2 regions of the Rhizobium sp. BR 250 genome follow, and region 1 is predicted to be linked to the other one. Evidence: riboswitches for the same ligand, from Rfam matches in the RefSeq annotation. Region 1 holds a riboswitch; the other holds the start of a gene.

Region 1 (3,806 bases):
TTCGAAATAGGCGCGGTTGATGCCGGGCGGAAAGCGGATTGCTTCGGCGCCGTCGGCGCCACCGGTGCGGTCGATCAGCCGCTCGAAGGCGGCAATCACGTCCTCGAACTGGCCGCTGCGCCCATAAAGACCGTCCACACCCGTTTCAATCAGCAGGCCTTCTTCGAACAGTCGATCAAGAAACGATGTTTGCATGTCCATGGTCTTATCCCAAGAGGCTGGTGTCCTGCTTGTGAACCAGCAGGAGATTGGCGGAATTGCCGAGAATACGGTCGTTGGAAATCATCAGCCGGGCGGAATGCGCGTCGCGCAGATGCCGGCCGAGGCTGTAGGGCGTGCCGTTCTTGTAGCCCATGATACCGCAGACCAGCATGGCATGGTCGATGATCTCGAGAATGGTTTCCGAAGAGCAGATCTTCACATTGTTCATGGCCACCGCAAAGGCCATCGACATCAGCTTTTCCGGGTCGCTCTTGGTGTCCTCGTAAGCCTTGATGCCGGCAATGATGTTGGATTTCACCACCTGCAGCTTTGTGGAGACTTCCGCAAGGCGGATGGCGCCCGGAGGGGCGGTGCCGGGCGATTTGCGCGCTGCGGCTCTGACGAAGGATTGGGCGCGCAACACGGCGTCCGAGGCAATGCCATACCAGACGGCGCTCCACAGCAGATGGGAGCTTGCCAGCATGGATTGTGCGGCGATTTCCGCGAAAGGTTTCGGGAATATCTGCGCCGCCGGCGCTTCGCCGCGGAACAGGAAACCGTCCGAACAGGTGCCACGCATGCCGAGCGTATCCCAGACATGGGTCTTTTCAAGCGTGTACTGGTTTTTCAGAAACACGGTCATCACCTGATCGGCGGGCGCGGCATCCTTGTGGGCGCGCGAGGTGATGAGGATGGCGTCGGCATTGCTGCCATAGGAAATGACGGTGGCATCCTTTTCCAGCCGGCAGGAATCACCCTCGACTTCGATCGCGCAGATGGAGTTGCGCAGATTGCCGCCGATGCCGCCTTCGGTGGTGGCGGAGCCGAGCAGAAGCTGTTCGCCGGCAACGCGGCGCATGAAGCCCGGATGCCAGGTGCTTTCCACGCCATGTTCCACCAGGCTCGACAGCTTGATGTGGTGCATGGCGAAAATCATCGCGGTTGCCGAACAGGCCTGGCCGAGCCGGGCGCAGATATCGGCGATTTCCTGCAGGGAAGTACCTTCGCCGCCCAGCGAGGAAGGGACCTGGATGCCGAGCAGGCGCTCCTGCCGCAGGGCATTGACGGCTTCCTCAGGGAAGCGGCCGGTGACATCCACCTCATCTGCATGTTTGGCGGCAATTGCCGCGACACGGCCCGCGCGCGCGGACAGAGTTTCATCCTGCGGCGCAACGGTCACGTTCATCAGGCTGCCTCTTTACCATCCAGAATGAGCTTAACGGTGTCTTCAATGGCCTTGATGCTGGCGAAAGACTTGCGGTTCAGCAGGTTATCGGGAAATTCTATATCGAAAGCTTCTTCGATACCCAGCATCAATTGCACGGATGCGAAGGAAGAGAGGCCCGCCGCATAAAGATCGGCCTCATCTGCAATCGTATCGACAGGGGTTGGAAGCTGGCCGAATTTGGCCAGTATTTCACGTATAGTCGCATTCATTCCGACGTATCTCCCATGAATTTCACATCAGGATTGTTTGTGCTTATCGTTACGTGGCAAACGATAATATTCGCCTAAACCGTTAGGTTAATTACAACTAACGGCAGCATGCGCCATTCCCGCACCTTTGCCAAGCGTTGATCGGCGGCCTTGACAAAAGCCGAGCGGTGTTTTTTGCTGTCGTCATTCACCAGGGGTGTCCCGTCAAGGGGCTGAGATTCTGCTTTCATGCGCAGTGACCCGTTGAACCTGATCCAGTTCATACTGGCGTAGGGACGGTGCAAAGATCGAAGGTCGGCTGGCGTCAGGACGTCCGGTATCGGCACTTCGGTATTTTCCATCATTCCGGCTCGAACTGGGTCTCCACAGTCAAACTTTGGAGCCTCAAGATGAATATCGTTGCCAAGACCAACCCGCTTGTCGTCACCACCGGGCCGCATGCTGCCTCCACGAAAATCCATAAACCCGGAATTTTACATCCGCATATTCGCGTGCCGATGCGAGAGATCGCGGTGCACCCGACTGCAGGCGAACCGCCCGTCACGGTCTATGATTCCTCCGGTCCCTATACCGATCCCACGCATCCGGTCCTGATCGAAAAGGGTCTGCCGCGCCTGCGTCACGACTGGGTTGTGGCGCGCGGTGATGTCGAGGCTTATGAGGGACGGCACGTCAAGCCGGAGGATAACGGCTTTGCCACCGGCGAGCGCCTGACGCCCGAATTTGCCATGCGCCACCAGCCGCTGCGAGCCACGGCGGGCAAGGCGGTGACGCAGCTTGCCTACGCGCGGGCGGGCATCGTCACGCCGGAAATGGAATTCATCGCCATCCGCGAAAATCTCGGCCGCGAGGCTGCGAAGGAAAAGCTCGCGCGGGACGGCGAGAGTTTCGGCGCGCATATTCCCGACTATGTCACGGCGGAATTCGTGCGTCAGGAAGTCGCCTCGGGTCGCGCCATCATTCCCGCCAATATCAACCACTCCGAACTTGAGCCGATGATCATCGGCCGCAATTTTCTCGTCAAGATCAATGCCAATATCGGCAATTCCGCCGTCACCTCCTCCATGGCGGAAGAAGTGGAGAAGATGGTCTGGGCCATCCGCTGGGGTGCGGATACCGTCATGGACCTGTCTACTGGCCGCAATATCCACAATATCCGTGAATGGATCATCCGCAATTCGCCGGTGCCGATCGGCACGGTGCCACTTTATCAGGCGCTGGAGAAGGTCAACGGCATTGCCGAGGATCTTACCTGGGAGGTGTTCCGCGATACGCTGATCGAGCAGGCGGAACAGGGCGTCGACTATTTCACCATCCATGCCGGGGTGCGGTTGCATTACATCCCGCTCACCGTCAACCGCGTCACCGGCATCGTCTCGCGCGGCGGGTCGATCATGGCCAAGTGGTGTCTGCATCACCACAAGGAAAGTTTCCTCTATGAGCATTTCGAGGAAATTTGCGACATCTGCCGCGCCTACGACGTCTCCTTCTCGCTGGGTGACGGCCTGCGTCCCGGCTCGATTGCTGACGCCAATGATGCGGCGCAGTTCGCCGAGCTGGAAACGCTGGGCGAGTTGACGCAGATCGCCTGGGCGAAGGATTGCCAGGTGATGATCGAAGGCCCCGGCCATGTGCCGATGCACAAGATCAAGGAGAATATGGACAAGCAGCTGAAGACCTGCGGCGAGGCGCCCTTTTACACGCTCGGGCCGCTCACCACAGATATCGCGCCCGGCTACGACCACATCACGTCAGGCATCGGCGCGGCGATGATCGGCTGGTTCGGTACGGCAATGCTCTGCTATGTCACGCCGAAGGAACATCTCGGCCTGCCGGATCGCAACGACGTGAAGGTTGGCGTCATCACCTACAAGATCGCCGCCCATGCCGCCGATCTTGCCAAGGGTCATCCGGCTGCGCAGGTGCGGGACGATGCGCTGTCACGCGCAAGGTTCGAGTTCCGCTGGGAGGACCAGTTCAACCTGTCGCTCGATCCGGATACGGCACGTTCCTTCCACGACGAGACCCTGCCGAAGGAGGCGCACAAGGTTGCACACTTCTGCTCCATGTGCGGGCCGAAATTCTGCTCGATGCGGATTTCCCACGATATCCGCGCCGAGGCGCAGAAGGAGGGGCTTGAGGCCATGGCCGCGCGCTTCAAGGAGGGT
Region 2 (3,806 bases), on a different contig from region 1:
CGCGAGGGTGAATAGTCGACATGCACGGGGTCGACGATCCACGGCTTGCCGGATGCATTGGCGATCTCGATCGCCAGCCGGATGACCTTGCGTCGTTCGGCGTCCAGCGTGCCGAGATTGACGGTCAGTGCATCCGCCTTGGTGACGAAGCTCTCGATCTCTTCCAGCGAGGTGGTCATCGAGGGAATGCCGCCGATGACGGTGATGCCGTCGGCGGTGAATTTCTGCACCACGGTGTTCATCAGGCAATGCACGCGCGGACGCTTCTGCCGCACGCGTTCCAGAATCTCGGCGGCTTTTGCCGCTGTCGGAAAATTGCCGGTCATGGCTGTTGCAGCTCCACGGCGATATCGTCTGCTGCGGGCGCCTGCTTGATCAGCTGCATCTCCTGCATGAAGGCGCCGAAACGGGCATAACGGGCGCGGTCCAGTGCGGCGGGACGCTTGGCGAAACGTGGCAGCGTGTCGAAAAAGGCCTGTTTGTTCAGGGCATCGTCAAGGTTCGGATAGGCCTTGATGAAAAGCTGCCAGGCATCCTGCGGATGGTTGGTGATAAAGATCGCGGCTTGCTCCACGGCGGAGAGGAAACGCGGCAGACGGCTGTCCTTTGCGAGATCACGATGGGTGACGAAGATCAGCTCGTCATAGGCCGGTACGCCATGTTCTTCGGGGAAGAAGGAGCGGCCCTCATGTCCTTCGAGTTTCATCTGAGTCAGTTCGAAATTGCGAAAACCGCCGAGCGTGGCATCCACCTTGCCGGCGATCAGGGAAGGCGACAGCGAGAAATTGACGTTGACCAGCTCGACGTCGTCCTTCGTCAGCCCGTCCTTCTCCAGCATGCGCTTCAGCATCGCATCCTCGAAACCGGAAACGGAAAAACCGACCTTCTTGCCCTTCAGATCTTTCAGGCTCTTGATCGGCCCATCCGCGAGAACCGTGACGGTGTTGAGCGGGGTTTCGACCAGTGTGCCGAAACGCACGAGCGGCAGGCCGGCTTCGTGGTCGAGATAGAGGTTCGGCTGGTAATGCACGCCGATATCGGCCTGTTTTGCCGAGACGAGGCGCGGCACCGTGGAAGGGTCAGCCGGAGGAACCAGCTCCACTTCCAGTCCCGCATCGGCAAACAGGCCGCGTTCCTTGGCGATCACCATCGGTGCATGATCGGGGTTCACGAACCATTCGAGCAATACGGTCAGCTTGTCGGCCGCCTGGGATTGCATGGGCGCAAGCACGCTTGCCGCTGCGATGGCGAGGGAAAGAAGCGTTCGTTTCATGGTCCCGAAAGTCTCCGTAAATATCTGAAAGGAATGGTGTGTTCTGTTTCTTTGGCCCAGGGGGCGAGATTGGCCGTCGCCTGGTCGACGATGAGCCGGAGCAGCACGGCCATGACGGCGAGAATGGCCATGGCGGCGAACATGGTGTCGGTCTGCATGCGGGCATTGGACTGGATCATGACGAAACCGAGCCCGGCCGATGCGCCCACCCATTCGCCGATGACGGCCCCGAGCGGGGCAAGCGGCGCAGCCACCCTCAAGCCTGAAATCAGTGAGGGGAGCGCCAGCGGCACGCGCAACCGGGTGAGGATCTGCCAATGGCTCGCCTCCGTCAGCGAGGCGGCGTCGAGGATGGCGCGATCCGTGCGGTTGAGGCCGTCGGTGAAAGAGGAGGCGACGGGGAAGAAAATGATGATTGCCGTCATGACCACTTTCGAGGCCATGCCGAAGCCGAACCAGAGGACGAGAATGGGGGCGAGCACGAAGACCGGAAAGGCCTGCAACACCAGAACCATGGGCCAGACGAGGCGGCCAAGGCGCGGGATGGCGGCCGTCGTGAAGGCAACGAGAATACCAGCGGCAATGCCCGCGGCAAGCCCGAGCGCCATTTCGCCAAGCGTCACGAGGGCCTGACCGAACAGGAAACCCGGTTGGCGCAGGAAGGCGGCGGCGACATCGGCGGGCGACGGCAGGATGTAACGGGGCGGCGAAAACAGCCACGTTCCCGCCTGCCAGAGAAGGAGCAGAAGACCGACACCGTTCAACGCATGGGTGGCACGCATGAGCCGGGCCTCAGATGCAGATGCACCATGTGCGAAGGGCAGAAGGTTTCAGCATCATCGGTCGTCTCCAGATGTGGCAATCACGGAGATCAGGCATAGCGGAGAAGAGAAAGGGCAGCGCCTCCATGGCGCGACAGTTCCGTTCCTACGCCGGCATGACCCGGATCAGGTTCAAGGGTCCGGCTCATCGCCATCTCAGCACCGTGCGGTGCTCCCCTCGGAAGAGCTTGTTTTGTAGGTCAAGTTTTAAAAATGTCAACGGTCTCTACCAACCGGTGATCGGTACCCCGCCATTATGCGGCCGGGGGAAATATAGTTATTAGGTATATCGAATTTATCGACAATTAGTTATATCAATAAACTATATTGCAACGTCGTTCGAGTAACTAAGCCCGCATTCAGAGAAGCTCGGAGACTAACTTGAAAAGCATCTGGCGGGACAAGTCCGGAAATTTTGCCATTCTCAGCGCCTTGTTGATCATACCGCTCATCGGATCCGCCGGTGTTGCGCTCGACATAACACGCGGCCTCAGCGTCAAATCCGATTTGCAGATGGCGGCCGATTCCGCTGCTCTGGCAGTGGTTGCCGATAGTTCGGCAAGCGCCCAGGCTGCAAAACGGATGGCGAGCAATGGCGTCATTGCCGTCGGCGAAGAAGAAGCCGCCGCTTTCTTCCATGGCAATCAGCGGGGCAACCGGGACTATCAGCTATTGTCTCTCGATATATCTGTCATCAAGCGCGGGACCATCATCGAGTCTTCGGTCAATTTTACGGCCTCAGTGAATACGACGCTTTCCAGAATTCTCGGAAAGGACTTCCTGACGGTCTCGGGGAGTGCAACCGCCAAATACGAGACGGAGACCTTTACCGATTTTTACCTCGTCCTCGACAACTCGCCTTCCATGGGCGTGGGCGCCACGCCTGCCGATGTCGCGGTGATGGAAAAGACGATAGGATGCGCCTTCGCTTGCCATCTCACAACGAAAGACGGCGCGTCAGACCCGACCAGCACCTATTTCAGGATCAAGAACAAGGACACCGATGCCAAGGGTCGCATAAACGCGACCACGCGCATCGACGTGGTTGCCAAGGCAACCGCGAGTTTGATGGATACGGCAGCTGCCACGCGCAAGAGCAACGATCAATATCGTATTGCCGTCTACACTTTCGGGAAAACGGCAGTCGATGTTGCGTCAGGCGGGGATTTGCTCGAAGTTGTGCCGCGGACTTCGGATTTGCAGGAGGCCAAGAAGAAGATTGCCGAAATCGAACTCATGTCGGTTCCTTCCCATATGTATAAGAACGATCAGCACACCGATTTCGACCGGGCGCTTACCAAGATCGAGAAAAAGATGGGAAATTCGGGTAGCGGCGCCAGTTCAGCCAGCCCGGAAAAAATAGTGTTTTTCGTCTCTGACGGTGTTGCCGACAGCTACAAGCCAAATAACTGCACAAAACAAACGACGCAGGGCGGGCGTTGCCAAGAGCCGATCGACACAAGGCTCTGCACCAAGCTCAAGGAAAAGGGCTTCCGTATCGCCGTGCTTTATACGACCTACCTGCCGCTATCGGGCAATGGCTGGTACAGGCTCTGGATACAGCCGTTCCAGACGGAAATCAGTTCGCGCATGCAGGCCTGCGCTTCTCCGGGGCTGTTCTTTGAAGTCAGCCCTTCGCAGGGCATCAGCGATGCGATGTCGGCCCTTTTCAAAAAGGCAATCAGCACGCCGCGCCTGACGAGTTGAATGGC

The links. Region 1 has a riboswitch for thiamine pyrophosphate ahead of thiC (phosphomethylpyrimidine synthase ThiC). Riboswitches for the same ligand answer to the same signal wherever they lie in the genome.
Region 2: linked by a shared signal. The riboswitch ahead of QD336_RS18605 (ABC transporter permease) and the one ahead of thiC (phosphomethylpyrimidine synthase ThiC) in region 1 are both predicted to bind thiamine pyrophosphate.

The regions. Positions count from the first base shown of each region.
Region 1 covers NZ_JARWKW010000005.1:20,976-24,781, reverse strand. Annotated here, with positions in the region: gene QD336_RS09525 (amino acid--[acyl-carrier-protein] ligase) at 1-201, opposite strand, end outside; gene QD336_RS09520 (acyl-CoA dehydrogenase family protein) at 206-1,387, opposite strand; gene QD336_RS09515 (acyl carrier protein) at 1,387-1,638, opposite strand; TPP riboswitch at 1,821-1,932, shown strand; gene thiC (phosphomethylpyrimidine synthase ThiC) at 2,028-3,806, shown strand, end outside.
Region 2 covers NZ_JARWKW010000012.1:28,056-31,861, forward strand. Annotated here, with positions in the region: gene QD336_RS18595 (hydroxyethylthiazole kinase) at 1-326, opposite strand, end outside; gene QD336_RS18600 (ABC transporter substrate-binding protein) at 323-1,273, opposite strand; gene QD336_RS18605 (ABC transporter permease) at 1,270-2,055, opposite strand; TPP riboswitch at 2,181-2,283, opposite strand; gene QD336_RS18610 (TadE/TadG family type IV pilus assembly protein) at 2,476-3,801, shown strand.